Regions from separate parts of the Geobacillus sp. genome, predicted to be linked through region 2. Evidence: predicted binding sites of a transcription regulator. Region 2 holds the regulator's gene; the other holds the start of a gene.
The links. The regulator Rex, encoded in region 2, represses fermentation and respiration genes when NADH is low (regulators of the CRP and FNR family bind a similar motif). The targets are predictions, from matches to a motif close to TTGTGAAATATTTCACAA.
Positions count from the first base shown of each region.

Region 1 (4,938 bases), on a different contig from region 2:
CGGCCACAAACAAACAAGCCGCTGTCATCACCCAAATATTTTCCATTCCAAACGCGATCACCAACGCGCCGATTGTCATTCCAGCGTAGACGAACGTCAACACCCGTTCAGCTCCGATTTTATCGCCAAGATAGCCGCCGACTGGCCGCGCGAGCGTAGCGAGTACAGTAAACCCAGCCGCGCGCATCCCAGCATCCACTGGCGTCAACCCATACAAGTCAACGAGCAGCGCCGGCAAGTAAATGCCGAAAGCAACAAACGCCCCGAACGTAACAAAGTAAAAGAGCGACAACGTCCACGTATGTTTATATTTCAATACCGACAGCGATTCACGCACCGTTTTTTGTTGTTTCGGTTTCGGCATATCCGGTGTGAAAAACCAAACGAGAACGAGCATGACGACAACCGGAATGATCATCCCCCAAAAAGTCCAAGGCACACCAAACGCTGCGGCAATCGATGGAACGGAAAACGAAGCAACCGCCGTGCCGATGTTGCCCATCGCGTTAATCCCAAGCGCCGTCCCTTGCTTTTCCGGCGGAGTCAAGCGGGAAACGAACGTCATCGAAATGGCGAACGACGTTCCGGCCATGCCGATGAAAAACGCCCAAAACAGAAGCATCGCATACGAATCTGCAAACCCTGCGCCAACAAGCGGAATGACAAGAAACAAGAGCAGCAGCGAAAACAGCCTGCGCCCGCCGATCTGGTCCGTCCAAATGCCAAGCGGCACACGCATGATCGAGCCAAGCAGCACCGGAATGGCGACCAAAATGCTTTTTTACGTCGATGTCAGCCCGTACATTTGCTGAAACGTACTCGCAAGCGGCGAAAACACGGCCCACACGACGAATGAAAACAACATGGCGAACGTCGTAATCGGCAGCAGCGCCTTTTGTTTATTCATGAAAAGCCCCTCCCAAACTTTCAAAATTTGTGACGCTGTTTGTACTTCCATCATACACAGGAAAAGGAAACAGATTTGTGAGGCTTATCACATTCTTGCCTGTTGTCACCATTTTGCCACAAGCGTTGTCACGGTTTTGTCACATCCAAAAAAAGAAAAAGCCCGTCCCCAAAAGGAACGGACACGATTTGGCAGAACGTTTTTCACATCCGAACGATAAGAAACGCTGTTGGGCGCACACATCTCTTCCGCCCCGTCTACGGAAACAACTTGTTTTCTCACCCACTCCGCCCGTATCTCCTGCCTCATAAACAACCAATACGCGATCGCAAAGCAGATGAGAGTGGCGGCAATGAGCGCGGTCACCTGCGGCCAAATGAGCAGCAAACTTTGCGAGAATGGCAAGGGGGTCGCAACAGCGCCGGCCGTTTGCTCCACCGTGACGATCCCTAGCGTTCGGACGTCCGGCGAAAAAGGCGGTTGTTGATTCATTGAACAAGTAGCTCGGCGACAATCTCATGAGACCAAGCACCAACTCTTGACGGCCGACCGCCTGCTCGACGGACGTAATGGCATCAAACTGCAAAAACGATTTCGCAAACACTTCCACGATCATCGAGTAGAAAAGATTGAAAAACAGCCAAACGGCCATCGACGACAACGCGGATGTCGCCGCCTGGCGGAAGACGACGGAAAACAAAATGCCGTGATTCAGCCAAAAGGCGATATACACAAGACATAACAACAAAAAGCAGACCATGCGGGCAAACTCTTCGAAAGTAGGCGGAATCACCAAGACCAAAATGCCCAACGCCATCACGAGCAGGCCGAGCGAAAGAAACAAAACAGCATTCAACAACAGCGCAGCGACAAACACCAAAAGGAGGAAGCGCAGCGCCGACCGGGCCCGAGACCTTTATAGTCGAGTTGAACCACGAATGATCTTTCAACAAAAACGGGGAAGGGCGCCTGCTCCTCCCCCGTATGTTTTGAACACACATCCAACATCCGCCGCATGCGCCCGGGCAACCATCTCACGAACGCCGTAGCGCCGTCATTTTAAGCGGCTGTTTTTCACCGCCTTCTTACCGTTGGCTTCGCTCTTTTGTCCGCAGCGCCTTTGGAATGTAAACACAATACGGCTCGCTTTCCAAATAGTCGCCCGTTACAGCGTAAGCGCGTGAACGAGAGCCGCCGCACACATATCGGAACTCGCAGACGCCGCATTTTCCTTTATATTTGTCCGGATTGCGCAAGTCTTGGAAAATCGGCGAGTGTCGGTAAATGTCCGCCAGCGGCGTTTCCCGGACGTTCCCGGCTTTGACCGGCAGCAGCCCGCTCGGATAGACGTCGCCAATATGGGAAATAAAGACGAAACCGTTGCCGTCGTTTACTCCTTTCGGCGCGCGGCCGAGCCCGTCGACTTGTCCGGTCAACCCTTGGTTCAACACATCTTCGTAACGGATGCCGCCTTTTGTCGCTTTTCCTTCGCGCATTTTCGCCTGCAGCACAACGCGGCGGTAATGCTGGCCGGCTGTCGTTTTAATGTCAAACGGAACGCGCTTGCTCGTTTCATACAACCAGCGGAACACCCGCTCATGCTCGATGGGGGAAATCATGTCCTCCTCCTTCCCCCTGCCTGTCGGCACAAGGAAAAAGACGCTCCAAAGGACGCATTTCATCTTCTCAACCAATTCCGCCATTTCATCAAGCACATGAACGTTGTATCGCGAAATGACGGTGTTGATTTGCACGGGAATGTCGAGCTCATGCAAGTATTGAATCGCACGGATCGTCAAATCAAACGAGCCGCTCACGCCGCGGAAATGGTCGTGAATCTCGGCGTTCGGCCCGTCAAGGCTAAATGCCCAGCGCGACAGGCCGACCTCTTTTGCTTTGCGGATCGCCTCTTTCGTCACGTTCGGCGTCGCGCTTGGCGTCATTGACACGCGCAGCCCTTTATCGATCGCATATTTCGCTAAATCGTACACATCCGGACGCATGAGCGGATCGCCGCCCGTAAAGACGAGCATCGGCTGATCCATCGCGTAAATCTCATCGATCAGTTTTTTCCCTTCCTCAAACGTCAACTCGCGCGGATCGCGATGGTATTGCGCTTCGGCGCGGCAATGAAGGCACTTGAGTTGACAAGCTCTCGTCAATTCCCAAATCACAATAAACGGATTTTCATTAAAATCTCGCATTGCGGCCCCCTCCTTGGCCTCCATTGTACCGCAACATTCAGGCGCGTTATGTGATATCGATCACATCCACAGCAAAGCCACAACAGAGGGCGATCGTACCATGGGCGAAGATGACAGCCATCTGAACAGGCGGTATAATATATTGACCCGACATACGCCCAAAAAGTAAAGCAAGGATGGCTCTTCTGATTGAAAAAAAGTATATGCTATGTCTGCTTCGGCCACAATTCCCCCTTCACCGGTACTCTCCCTCCGTATTGACATTGCGCCATACGGTTTCATCCGCGGCAAGCTGTTGGGCGTCAACATAGCGGACGCGGGCGCGGTCAATAAGCGAGATCATCCGCCGTTCGCCGGCATCAAGCAGCTCGGCGATCACGGAGCGAAGCCGTCGGTGGTATAAGGCGACCAATGGTTCGGGACGGACGCCATGGAGCGGGACGATGGCGTCAAACATCGGATCAATATAGGAAGCAAGCCGCTCTGTCACTTCCCGCCGCATGTACGGCATGTCGCACGGCAAGACGAACACCCAATCCGCTCGGCTCTGTTCCATAACGGTGTAAAGGCCGGCCAGCGGCCCACAGCCGCGGCAGCGCTCGACATCGAGCAGCACCGGGATATCCGTTTGGCGGCGGAATTCATCGACAAGCGACGGGTGGCTGACGATATACAATTCATCCGCGATCGGATCAAGCGCCGCGACCGACCAAGTGAAAAACGGGGCGCCTTCGTGCAGCGCAAACGCCTTCGGCCGCCCGAACCGGCGCGACTGGCCGCCGGCGAGCACCGCTCCGGCAATGGCTCGTTTCATCTCTATCCCCTCTTTCCGAACATCATCTGTCCCTACCGTACCATACGAACCGGCGAAAAAAAAAGATTTCCGCCTGTCGACGGAAATCCCTATGGAGCGGATGATTTATTTTTTGCCGATGGCCACCCGCCATACGTCCGGCCCTTCCTCTAAGTACTCCCATGTAAACTGATCCGGACGCTCCATCATGAATTGGTATTGCAGCGGACGCGGGTCATGGTCATTCGTCAGCTCCATCACTTCCCCCGGCTTCAAATTGTCAAACAGCCGAAAAATTGCCGGATGGCGATCGCGCGGCGGATAGTCCGGGGCGTGGATTTTGGCAGCAAATTGGTTCATAACATTGGCCTCCTTTGTAGTATAATGAATTATATACTTTATCATAACCGCTTGAACCTTGGGGGGTAGTGACGAGCGTCACAGCCCGAAGGTGAACATGTTCAATCCCCATGAAAGGAGAAATGGCGGTTGGAAGAGCTTGTTGGCTTTTGCGCGCAATGCGGCAAGCCGATCCATTGTCTGCATGGGTTTTTAAACGGCGTCGTCAGCCGAGAAACAGAGACGTTGTACTGCTTTCCATGCCATGACAAGCAAAAGGAAACCGAACACACCACGCCGGACAAATGCCACAAGTGATTGAAAACGTTCACAAATGAAAGGGGGCTGACCCAAAAATCCACTAACAAGTGGACTTTTGGAGCCAGCTCTTTCTTTTTTAAATCGTACATTGATCATGAACGATTCCGATTAAATCCCTTGTTTCTCCCTATTATTAAAGAAAGGAAGTTCGATTTTCTTAAAAACAATGTCGCTGCCGGGATTAACATGACCGTACGGGCTAAAACGCACTCCTTTTCCTGGACGGATACAAAGCGACAATGACACAAAACGTTATTTTCAAATTTCTACGAATCATTTATAATATGAATGGGGAACGATTGTCCTCATTTGTTCTGCGCTACAATCCCATCCCTTTCCTCAACTACTTACTCTACACGTTCGTTTCCCCAGTC
Region 1 covers NZ_JAFWFM010000040.1:119-5,056, reverse strand. Annotated here, with positions in the region: partial or broken gene IKE44_RS02465 (MFS transporter) at 1-907, opposite strand, end outside; partial or broken gene IKE44_RS02460 (ABC transporter permease subunit) at 1,196-1,781, opposite strand; gene IKE44_RS02455 (TIGR04053 family radical SAM/SPASM domain-containing protein) at 1,993-3,111, opposite strand; gene IKE44_RS02450 (molybdenum cofactor guanylyltransferase) at 3,347-3,925, opposite strand; gene IKE44_RS02445 (DUF2249 domain-containing protein) at 4,031-4,264, opposite strand; gene IKE44_RS02440 (hypothetical protein) at 4,394-4,561, shown strand.
Region 1: the regulator Rex is predicted to act here: its motif matches at 3,160-3,177, upstream of IKE44_RS02455 (TIGR04053 family radical SAM/SPASM domain-containing protein).

Region 2 (10,283 bases):
AACGGAATCATTACTCTTCCGGAAAAGAAAGAGGCATACATTTATGCCATTCACACCTCTTGGAAAAAAGGGAATGCGATTTATGCGTTTTTCATTGAGGTGCGATAACTAGCACAGCGGAGGAAAAGGTGCAATAGAATAGCGATATGAGGGAGAAACAACAGCTGCCCTTCACCCGATCAGCGGCTGTAAGAACACCTGGCTGAGGCATATATAGTCAAAAAGAAAAAGAACACCGGGGAAACCCCAGTGTTCCAAGGCTTTTGCGGCGAGATTACATCATGCTACCCATATCCGGCATGTTGTTGTTGCCTTTGTTTTCTTCCGGTTTGTCGGCAACGACCGCTTCTGTCGTCAAGACCATGGCGGCGACAGAGGCAGCGTTTTGCAGCGCCGAGCGAGTGACTTTCGTCGGGTCAACGATACCAGCTTCGATCATGTCGACCCATTCGCCTGTTGCCGCGTTGAAGCCAATGCCCGGTTTTTCGTTTTTCAGGCGCTCAACGATGATCGAGCCTTCCAGACCAGCGTTTTGCGCGATTTGACGAACCGGTTCTTCGATCGCGCGCAAGACGATTTTCACACCCGTTGCTTCATCGCCTTCCGCTTCGATGGCCGCAACTTTGCTGTAGACGTTCATCAACGCCGTGCCACCGCCAGCGACAATGCCTTCTTCAACCGCAGCACGAGTCGAGTTGAGCGCATCTTCAATGCGCAGTTTGCGTTCTTTCAATTCCGTTTCTGTCGCTGCGCCAACTTTGATGACCGCTACGCCGCCAGCGAGTTTCGCCAAGCGTTCTTGCAGTTTTTCGCGGTCGAATTCGGACGTCGTTTCTTCAAGCTGCGCACGGATTTGGTTGATGCGCGCTTTGATGCGCTCCGAATCGCCAGCGCCTTCGACGATCGTCGTCGTTTCTTTCGTAACAACCACTTTTGACGCACGGCCGAGCGACGCGATCGTGGTCGATTTCAGTTCACGGCCAAGCTCTTCCGAGATCACTTCGCCGCCTGTCAAAATCGCAATGTCTTCGAGCATCGCTTTGCGGCGATCACCGAAGCCAGGCGCTTTGACAGCAACCGCATTGAACGTGCCGCGCAGTTTGTTGACAACAAGCGTTGCGAGTGCTTCGCCTTCGACATCTTCCGCAATGATCAGGAGCGGACGGCCTTGTTGCACGACTTGCTCAAGAACCGGTAACAGCTCTTGGATGCTCGATACTTTTTTGTCTGTAATCAAGATGTACGGATTTTCGAGAACAGCTTCCATTTTTTCCGTATCTGTAATCATGTACGGCGAAACGTAACCGCGGTCGAATTGCATCCCTTCGACAACGTCGAGTTCCGTCGTGAAGCCTTTCGATTCTTCAAGCGTGATGACGCCGTCATTGCCGACGCGTTCCATCGCTTCAGCGATCAATCGGCCGACTTCTTCGTCAGCAGCCGAGATCGCAGCCACTTGGGCGATCGATTCTTTTCCTTTGATCGGTTTGGAGATGGCTTTTAATTCTTCAACCGCTACCGCTACCGCTTTTTCAATCCCGCGGCGGATGCCCATCGGATTGGCGCCAGCTGCCACGTTTTTCAATCCTTCACGGATCATCGCTTGAGCCAATACGGTAGCCGTTGTCGTCCCGTCCCCAGCGATGTCGTTCGTTTTGCTGGCGACTTCAGCGACCAGTTTCGCGCCCATGTTTTCAAACGGGTCTTCGAGTTCGATTTCTTTCGCGATCGTTACCCCGTCGTTCGTGATGAGCGGAGAACCGAATTTTTTCTCCAATACGACGTTGCGGCCTTTCGGACCTAATGTGACTTTCACTGCGTCTGCGAGTTTGTCCACCCCGCGCAACATCGCACGGCGCGCTTCTTCGCTGAACTTAATTTCCTTTGCCATACCCCGTTACCTCCTTATGAATTTATTTCACTGCATGCCGTGAAAAAGGTAAGTATTCGTGTCATAAAGTTAAGGATATGTCAGTTTTCCGGAATGTTTATGTGGTAAACGCAATATATTAGCGGATGACAGCCAAAACGTCGCTTTCGCGCAAAATTAAGTATTCTTTTCCGTCGTATTTTACTTCCGTGCCGGCGTATTTCGAGAAAATGATGCGGTCGCCGACTTCAACTTCCGGCGCAACGCGTTGGCCGTTGTCAAGCACGCGGCCTGCACCGACAGCGACAACGCGGCCTTCTTGCGGCTTTTCTTTCGCCGTATCCGGCAGCACGATGCCGCTAGCCGTTTTTTCTTCAGTTTCCACGACTTCAATGACAATGCGATCGCCTAATGGCTTCAACACGGGAAACAACCTCCTTAACGATAGTTTTCGCCGTTCTTATTAGCACTCATCATTATTGAGTGCTAACACACTTATAATATTAATGAACTCTTCTCCGTTTTGCAAGTAGGAAATACAAAAAAATAACTGTTTTTCTTTCATGCGCGAAGATAAGGAGAAAATGGGATAACAAGCTGTCAGGCCCCAGATCAATCGGCGCACAAAATCCATTTTCATTATTGCACATTTCTAACATCAATAAACAACGCTAGGCAATTTTTTTGTGGCGGCCGCGCCAACCACGGCCGGCGCGCTTTTCTTATCATTTCGCCGAACATGTGCTACAATACGGATATATTTGAAATAAAGGGGTAAAACGATTTGAAGCGCCGTTACTGGTATGTCATCATCACCTATATCGCCATGCAGCTGTCTTCCTTTGTCGGTGTGCCGCTCCTTCGCTCCCTCGGCGTCGGCCAAGGCGCGCAAACACGTCTCGAAGCAGCGAAAATTGCCTCCGGCTATTGGGCGGTCATCAGCTTTTTATTGGCTTTTGCCATCATTTTATGGCTGCTGCGCGGCGACCGCGATGAACGGACAATGCGGCGGCTGCCGCTCGCCTCGTCATGGATGTGGGCGATCTCGGGCGTCTTTTTGGCGCTTGCCGCGCAAAGCGTTGCCGCCAACATCGAATGGCGTCTATTGGGCATTGAGCCGGGCTCGGAAAACACAAGGCAAATCATCGACATCATCCGCCTGACGCCATTGCTCGTCGTCGTCACGTCGGTCATCGGCCCGGTTTTGGAGGAACTCATCTTCCGCAAAATCATTTTTGGCTCGCTTTATGAAAAATACAACTTTTGGTTGGCAGCGCTGGCCAGCTCGCTTCTGTTTGCTCTCGCCCACATGGAGCCGGAGCATTTGCTTTTGTACACATCCATGGGGATGGTGTTCGCCTTTTTATACGCCAAAACCGGACGCATTTTCGTGCCGATGTTCGCCCATGTAGCAATGAACACGTTTGTCGTTGCCGTTCAAATTTTGTTGGCTGATGAATTGGAAAACATGATGCGCCAAGCGGAACTGCCGCTGGCCATTTGGAGGATTTGGCTATGACGCGCCATCCGCGGCTGTTTTCTGTTCCGTATTTCATCTTGGGCTTCCTGTTTACGTATTTGGCGATCGAAAGCGTTCATGAAACGATTTGGAACGTCTCAACCATCGCGTTGGCGGCGCTGGCCGCTTTTGATTTCGGCACCGCCTTTCGCTTGTTCTTCACACCGAGACAATAAAACCCTCCCCATTGGGGGAGGGTTTTTGCCTGGCGCCGTATGAACCGTCCTCTTGATGCTGCCCTCAATATGGATCGCCGCTTCCTTCCTCCGCCGCTAATTGCGCCTTTCGATAGCCGATTTTGGCAACCCAGATGCTCCCCTCATACAAAAGCGTCAGTGGAATCATGACGATCACTTGCGACAACACATCCGGCGGCGTAATGGCGGCCGCTAAAATAAGCAGCGCCAAATACGCATACTTGCGGATGCGAACAAGAAGCTGCGGCGTAATAAGCCCTAAGCGGGTGAAAAACAGGACAACAATCGGCAGCTGAAACACGATGCCAAACGGCAGCACGAGCTGCAGCAAAAACTGAAAATATTCATTAATGCCGATCATCTGTTGAATGCCGAGCCGTTCCGCCAGCTGATTCATAAACCGGACGACAAATGGAAACAAGACGAAATACGCAAAACCAACCCCGGCTAAAAATAGAATGATCGATGCTGGAATGTAGCTGAGCGTTGCTTTCCGCTCTTTTTCATACAGCCCCGGACTGACAAACGCCCAAATTTGATACAACAGCACCGGAGCAGTCAGTACAGCGGCGATGACAAAGGCAAACTGAAAATACACTTTAATCGGATCGGTGAGGCGGAACGCGTTCATCGTCAGCTGTTTCGCTTCCACAGTGTGCTGCAAATACACAATGACGTCATCGACAAAAAAGAAGCTGGCTACAAGCGCCGCAACGAAAAAGAGAAGCACGATGATCAGCCGTTTCCGCAGCTCTCCGAGGTGTTCATACACGGACATTTCTTTGTCATTCATCGTTTCCCCATCCTGCCTTGTCATCGGTCGGTTTTCGTTTCTTCGTCATCAGCGAGCCCTTTTGTGGCGTCTTTAAACTCGCGAAGCGACTGGCCGAACGACCGCCCCAACTCCGGCAGCTTTTTCGTGCCAAACAGCAACAAAATGACAAGAACGAGCAACAAATATTTCATGTGTTGTTCTCTCCTTTTTACGATGGCGATGGATAGTTTTTCAAAAAATAGACGAGCGACTGCAGCTCAATGGCTAAATCGATATGATGGACACGAATATGGTTCGGCACGTTCAACCGCGCCGGAGTAAAGTTTAAAATGCCTTTAATTCCTTGCGCGACAAGGCGGTCGGTCAGCGCTTGAGCCGCGGCGGCCGGCACGGTTAAAATCGCGATCGGAATGTCGCCGCGAAGCCGCTCCTCCAGCTCATCGAGATGATAGACCGGCACCCCGCCGACTGTCGTTCCGACCTTCCGTTCATCGACATCAAACGCCATGACAATTTTCGTGTTGTTATTTTTCGAAAAGTTGTAGTTTAAAAAGGCGGTGCCTAAATTGCCGACGCCAAACAAGGCGACTTCGGTCACCTCATCCTCTTCAAGCGTCTGGCGGAAAAACGACAACAAATAATTGACATTATACCCGTATCCCTTTTTGCCAAGCGCGCCAAAATACGAAAAGTCGCGGCGAATTGTCGCCGGATCGACTTTCACCGCCTCGCTCAGCTCGGCGGAGGACACGCGCTGCTTCCCTGAGGCATGTAAATTTTCCAAAAACCGATAGTATAACGGCAGACGCTTGGCAGTCGCCTGCGGGATTTTCGGTTGTTCGTTGCTCATCGTTTCATCCCCCAGCTAATCGGTTTTCCGTCGATAATGGCCGGACTTCCCGCCCGTTTTTTCGACCAAATACGTTGGACCGATCGTCATTCCTTTATCGAGCGATTTGCACATGTCGTACACAGTCAATGCGCATACCGAAGCCGCCGTCAGCGCTTCCATCTCCACTCCTGTGCTCCCTTTCGTTTTGACCGTCACGGTAATCACAAGTTTATACGCTTCCGCCTCTTTTTCCCAAGCAAAGGCAATATCGACGCCTTTTAACATAAGCGGATGGCACATCGGAATAAGATCGGCCGTTTTTTTCGCCGCCATGACCCCGGCCACCTGGGCTACCGCCAGCACATCACCTTTCTCAATGGCATTGTTCGTCATCTTTTCGTAAATCTCTTCATTGACGGTGACGCTCGTTCTCGCCACCGCTATCCTGATCGTATCTTCCTTGTTCGTAATGTCGACCATTTTCGCCCGGCCTTGTTCATTGAAATGCGTAAACGATGACAAGACAATCTCCTCCATTTATCACTATACACCATTTTTCGTTATCTGTCTTTGACCGTTTTCGCGACTTACGTTAAACTATTCGCGAGGTGACGGACATGATCATTTTGCAAGTGAATGGAATCACGAAATATTTTGGCGCTGACCTTATTTTATCGAATATAAAACTAGAAATACAGTCCCGCGCCCGCATTGCTCTTGTCGGCCGCAACGGCGCAGGCAAATCGACGCTGCTGAAGATCATCGCCGGCGAACTTTCTTCCGACAGCGGTGAAATCATCAAGCCAAGCCATATCAAAATCGGCTATTTGGCGCAAAACAGCGGGCTCGACTCGTCACGCTCCATTTGGGACGAGATGCTGGACGTATTCGCGCCGCTCCGGGCGATCGAAGCGCAGCTAGCAGAGCTCGGCGCCCAGCTTGGCGACCCGGATCTGCTCGCCGATCCGTCCCGCTACGAAAAAACGCTTCAAGCGTATGACAACTTGCAAGAGCAATACAAAGAACAAGGGGGCTATCAGTATGAAGCCGACATCCGCTCTGTTTTGCACGGGCTGCAATTTTCGTCATACGATTACCAAACAACGCCCGTTTCCTCGCTAAGCGGCGGACAGCGGACGCGGCTCGCCCTTGGAAAACTGCTGTTGGCCAAGCCGGACTTGCTTATTTTAGACGAGCCGACGAACCATTTGGACCTCGATACGCTCACATGGCTCGAGCAATATTTACAGGCATACCCCGGCGCCGTTCTGCTCGTTTCCCATGACCGCTACTTTTTGGACAAAGTCGTCACCGAAGTGTACGAGCTGTCCAACGCGACGCTTAAGCGGTATAGCGGCAATTACAGCCGCTATTTGGAGCTTCGGGCCGAGCAATACGAACAAGAGCTAAAACGATACGAAAAGCAACAGGAGGAAATCGCCCGCCTCGAAGACTTCATCCGGCGCAACATCGCCCGCGCCTCGACAACGAAACGGGCGCAAAGCCGGCGAAAGCAGCTCGAAAAAATGGAGCGGCTTGAACGCCCGGCCGGAGATGAAAAATCAGCTTCTTTTTCTTTTGCGATTGAGCGGCCGAGCGGCCATGAGGTGCTCACCGCAGAGCAATTGACCGCCGGCTATCGCGAAGGCGCACCGGTCATCCGCCAAATCAGCTTTCGCATAACACGGGGGGAGAGTGTCGCCTTGGTCGGACCAAACGGCATCGGCAAGTCGACATTGTTGAAGACGATCGCCGGAAAGCTCCCAGTCCAATCCGGAAAGCTCCGGTACGGTGCAAATGTGAAAATCGGCTATTACGACCAAAACCAGGCGGAACTGTCGACAAACAAACGAGTGCTCGACGAGTTGTGGGACGCCTACCCGGACAAAACCGAAAAAGAAATTCGCACCGTGCTCGGCAACTTTTTGTTTTCCGGCGACGACGTCTTAAAACCGGTTTCCGCCTTAAGCGGCGGAGAGAAAGCACGCCTGGCGCTCGCCAAACTCATGCTGCAAAAAGCCAACGTTCTCTTGTTGGATGAACCGACCAACCATCTCGACCTTGACAGCAAAGAGATGCTCGAGCAGGCGCTTGTCGACTATCCGGGAACGATCTTGTTCGTCTCCCACGACCGCTATTTCATTAATCGCATCGCGACAAAGCTGTTTGAACTCTCGGGCGATGGGCTTGTCGAATATTTAGGAGACTATGACTATTACGTGGCGAAAAAAGAAGAAATGCGCGAATTGGCGCGCCTGGACTCCCACCCGCCCGCATCACCGGACAGCGGCGAAACAGCCAAATCCACATACGAGCAAGAAAAAGAGGAAAAAAGACGACAGCGCCAACGGCAGCGCCGTCTGGAAGAGATCGAAGCCGAGATCGCCGCACTGGAAGCACAAATCGCTGAAACCGAGCAGCAGCTGTGCGACCCGTCTGTATACGGCGATTATGAAACCGTGCAGCAGCTCACGCAAGAAAACGAAAAGCGGAAACAGCAGCTTGAAACGTTATTGGCCGAGTGGGAACAGCTCTACGCCTCGTTTTGAGCCAATCCGCTGCCAGGGAACGCCAACACGGGCATCTAGCGGCTTCATGTGCACTGCTCGTGCGCATCACCGCGCCAGGCCGATCACAGGCCAAACTCATTTAGCAGCCTTTTGCCTTGTTCATGAAAGCTGCTTCTTAGGTGAAGGACGATGACTGACAAGAGGGTGTCCCCAAAGGATTGGAACACCCTCTTTCGTTGCATATATATGCTTGCTGTTTCTGCCGCACTAGACGTGCGCCTATCTTGAAGGCAGGCGACCTTTTAGGTCAGCCCCGTTTTTGTGTTAATCACATTATACACAAAGAAATCCACACTTTTCTGTGCAAAACAGAAGTTATTCACCGACTTTTCCACATTATCCACAACCAATCCCTTTCCTCATATGAAAAAATGATTGTGTATTGCACTCCTCGCCGTTATCATGTTTTTTTACTTTTCCACATTGTCCACAACCTATGGATAAAAATATGCACAACAAGTCCCCACCCGACGGCCGTTCCGCTTGCCAAACAAAAAAGAGCAGACCACCTGCCCTAAGCGATCCGCTCTATGAAATCCCCAACCTCCTAGAAGGCCGGTGACAAACTGCTGTCACGAGCAAATCAACGGCATTTCGCCAAAAAAGAAGGCTGATTCCACAGTTTTTCTCTAATTGAGAAACAAGTGGAGCTAGCAGTATTTTGTACTAAATCACCGACCTTCTAGACAAGCGGCAAGCTTGGATTGGCGTTGAGCGCCAAATCAGCCCGCTTTCCTTGTTGATATAACACAGTTCCCGCAACGGCAATCATCGCCGCATTATCAGTGCATAGCGATAACGGTGGGATGACAAGCTCCACATCGGGGAGCTCTTTCATTTTCTCCTGCAGTGCAGCCCGAAGCCCGCGGTTGGCCGCCACTCCGCCGGCGAGCAGCACTTGCCGCACATTGTACTGTTTCGCCGCCTGCACTGTTTTCGTCACCAGCACATCGACGACGCTGGCCTGAAAGCTCGCGGCCATCTGTCTCGGATCGATCTCCTCGCCGCGCTGCTTCGCTTTGTGGAGCGCATTGAGAACCGCTGATTTTAAGCCGCTGAAGCTGAAATCATACGAACCTTCCTCAAGCCACGCTCGCGGCAAATCAATCACGGGCTCGCCCTCATGAGCCAACCGGTCGATGTGCGGTCCTCCTGGGTACGGAAGGCCTAAAGCCCGCGCCACCTTGTCATACGCCTCACCAGCAGCGTCGTCGCGCGTCTCGCCAATGACTTGAAACGCCCCGTGGCCTTCCATGTAAACAAGCTCCGTATGCCCGCCGGAAACGACAAGCGCCAACAGCGGAAATTTCATCTCCGCCACGAGCTGGTTGGCGTAAATATGACCAGCAATATGATGCACCCCGACAAGCGGCAACCCGTGGGCAAACGCGAGCGCCTTTGCGGCGTTCACCCCGACAAGGAGCGCCCCAACCAACCCCGGTCCGGCCGTCACCGCAATGGCATCAAGATCGGAAAACGATACGCCAGCCTGCCGCATCGCTTCCTCCATGACGAGTGTAATTTGTTCGACATGATGGCGCGAGGCAATTTCCGGCACAACACCGCCAAACCGCCGATGGCTTTCCATTTGCGACGCCACAACATTCGATAAAATCTCTTTTCCGTTTTTCACCACGGCCGCCGCTGTTTCATCGCAGCTCGTTTCAATACCTAGTACATGCACGTTTTCATTCATGTCAGTTTCACCCACATCACTAGCGCATCTTCAAAATTGTCCGGATAATACCGTTTGCGGATGCCGCCATTGCGAAACCCAAGCTTTCGGTACAACGACTGGGCGACATGGTTCGAGACGCGCACTTCCAGCGTCATCGTCGCCGCCCCATGCTGCTTGGCTGTTTCCATAAGGCGGCGCATAAGCGCTTCGCCGAGTTTTTGTCCGCGAAACTGTGGCAGCACAGCGACATTCGTCACATGCGCTTCATCAATCACGAGCCACATCCCCGCATACCCGATGATCCGTCCGCGGTGCACCATGACAATATATTTCGCGTAACGATTGTACATCAGTTCATTATAAAAAGATTCCCGGCTCCACGGCGCGGTAAACGACGCCTGTTCGACTTGCACGACCTCATCGATATCATGAATGGTCATCGGCCGGAATTGCACATCGATCCCCATCGTCCCCGTCCCCTTTTTGTTTCGCAAGCCATTTCGCTTCCGCTTCCGCAAGACGGATGTAATTCGGCACAAACGTATGCGGATTCTCATGTTCTTTCTCTTTTCCGAGCATGATGAGCTCACTTGGCCGCGGCAATGTCAACGACGGCGGCGTCATGAAAAACCGCCCGCCCAAGCGGCTCCGAAACAGCTCACTATATACCGGCGCATCGGCTCCGATGAACAATACATCCTCTCCCCGTCTGCGTAAATGATCGGCCCACTCGTCCGCCGCCACAATCCGGTCCGCTTCAAGGCATCGGAGCGCGCCGTCCTCGTACCGGTACAACCCGGTGTAAATTTGTCCGCGCCGCGCGTCAAACAGCGGGACGAGCA
Region 2 covers NZ_JAFWFM010000097.1:1,146-11,428, reverse strand. Annotated here, with positions in the region: gene IKE44_RS06235 (hypothetical protein) at 1-108, shown strand, start outside; gene groL (chaperonin GroEL) at 275-1,891, opposite strand; gene groES (co-chaperone GroES) at 2,010-2,294, opposite strand; gene IKE44_RS06220 (CPBP family intramembrane glutamic endopeptidase) at 2,655-3,389, shown strand; gene IKE44_RS06215 (YdiK family protein) at 3,386-3,565, shown strand; gene tatC (twin-arginine translocase subunit TatC) at 3,630-4,379, opposite strand; gene tatA (twin-arginine translocase TatA/TatE family subunit) at 4,400-4,552, opposite strand; gene IKE44_RS06200 (redox-sensing transcriptional repressor Rex) at 4,570-5,211, opposite strand; gene moaC (cyclic pyranopterin monophosphate synthase MoaC) at 5,227-5,715, opposite strand; gene IKE44_RS06190 (ABC-F family ATP-binding cassette domain-containing protein) at 5,811-7,742, shown strand; gene tsaD (tRNA (adenosine(37)-N6)-threonylcarbamoyltransferase complex transferase subunit TsaD) at 8,446-9,459, opposite strand; gene rimI (ribosomal protein S18-alanine N-acetyltransferase) at 9,456-9,908, opposite strand; gene tsaB (tRNA (adenosine(37)-N6)-threonylcarbamoyltransferase complex dimerization subunit type 1 TsaB) at 9,868-10,283, opposite strand, start outside.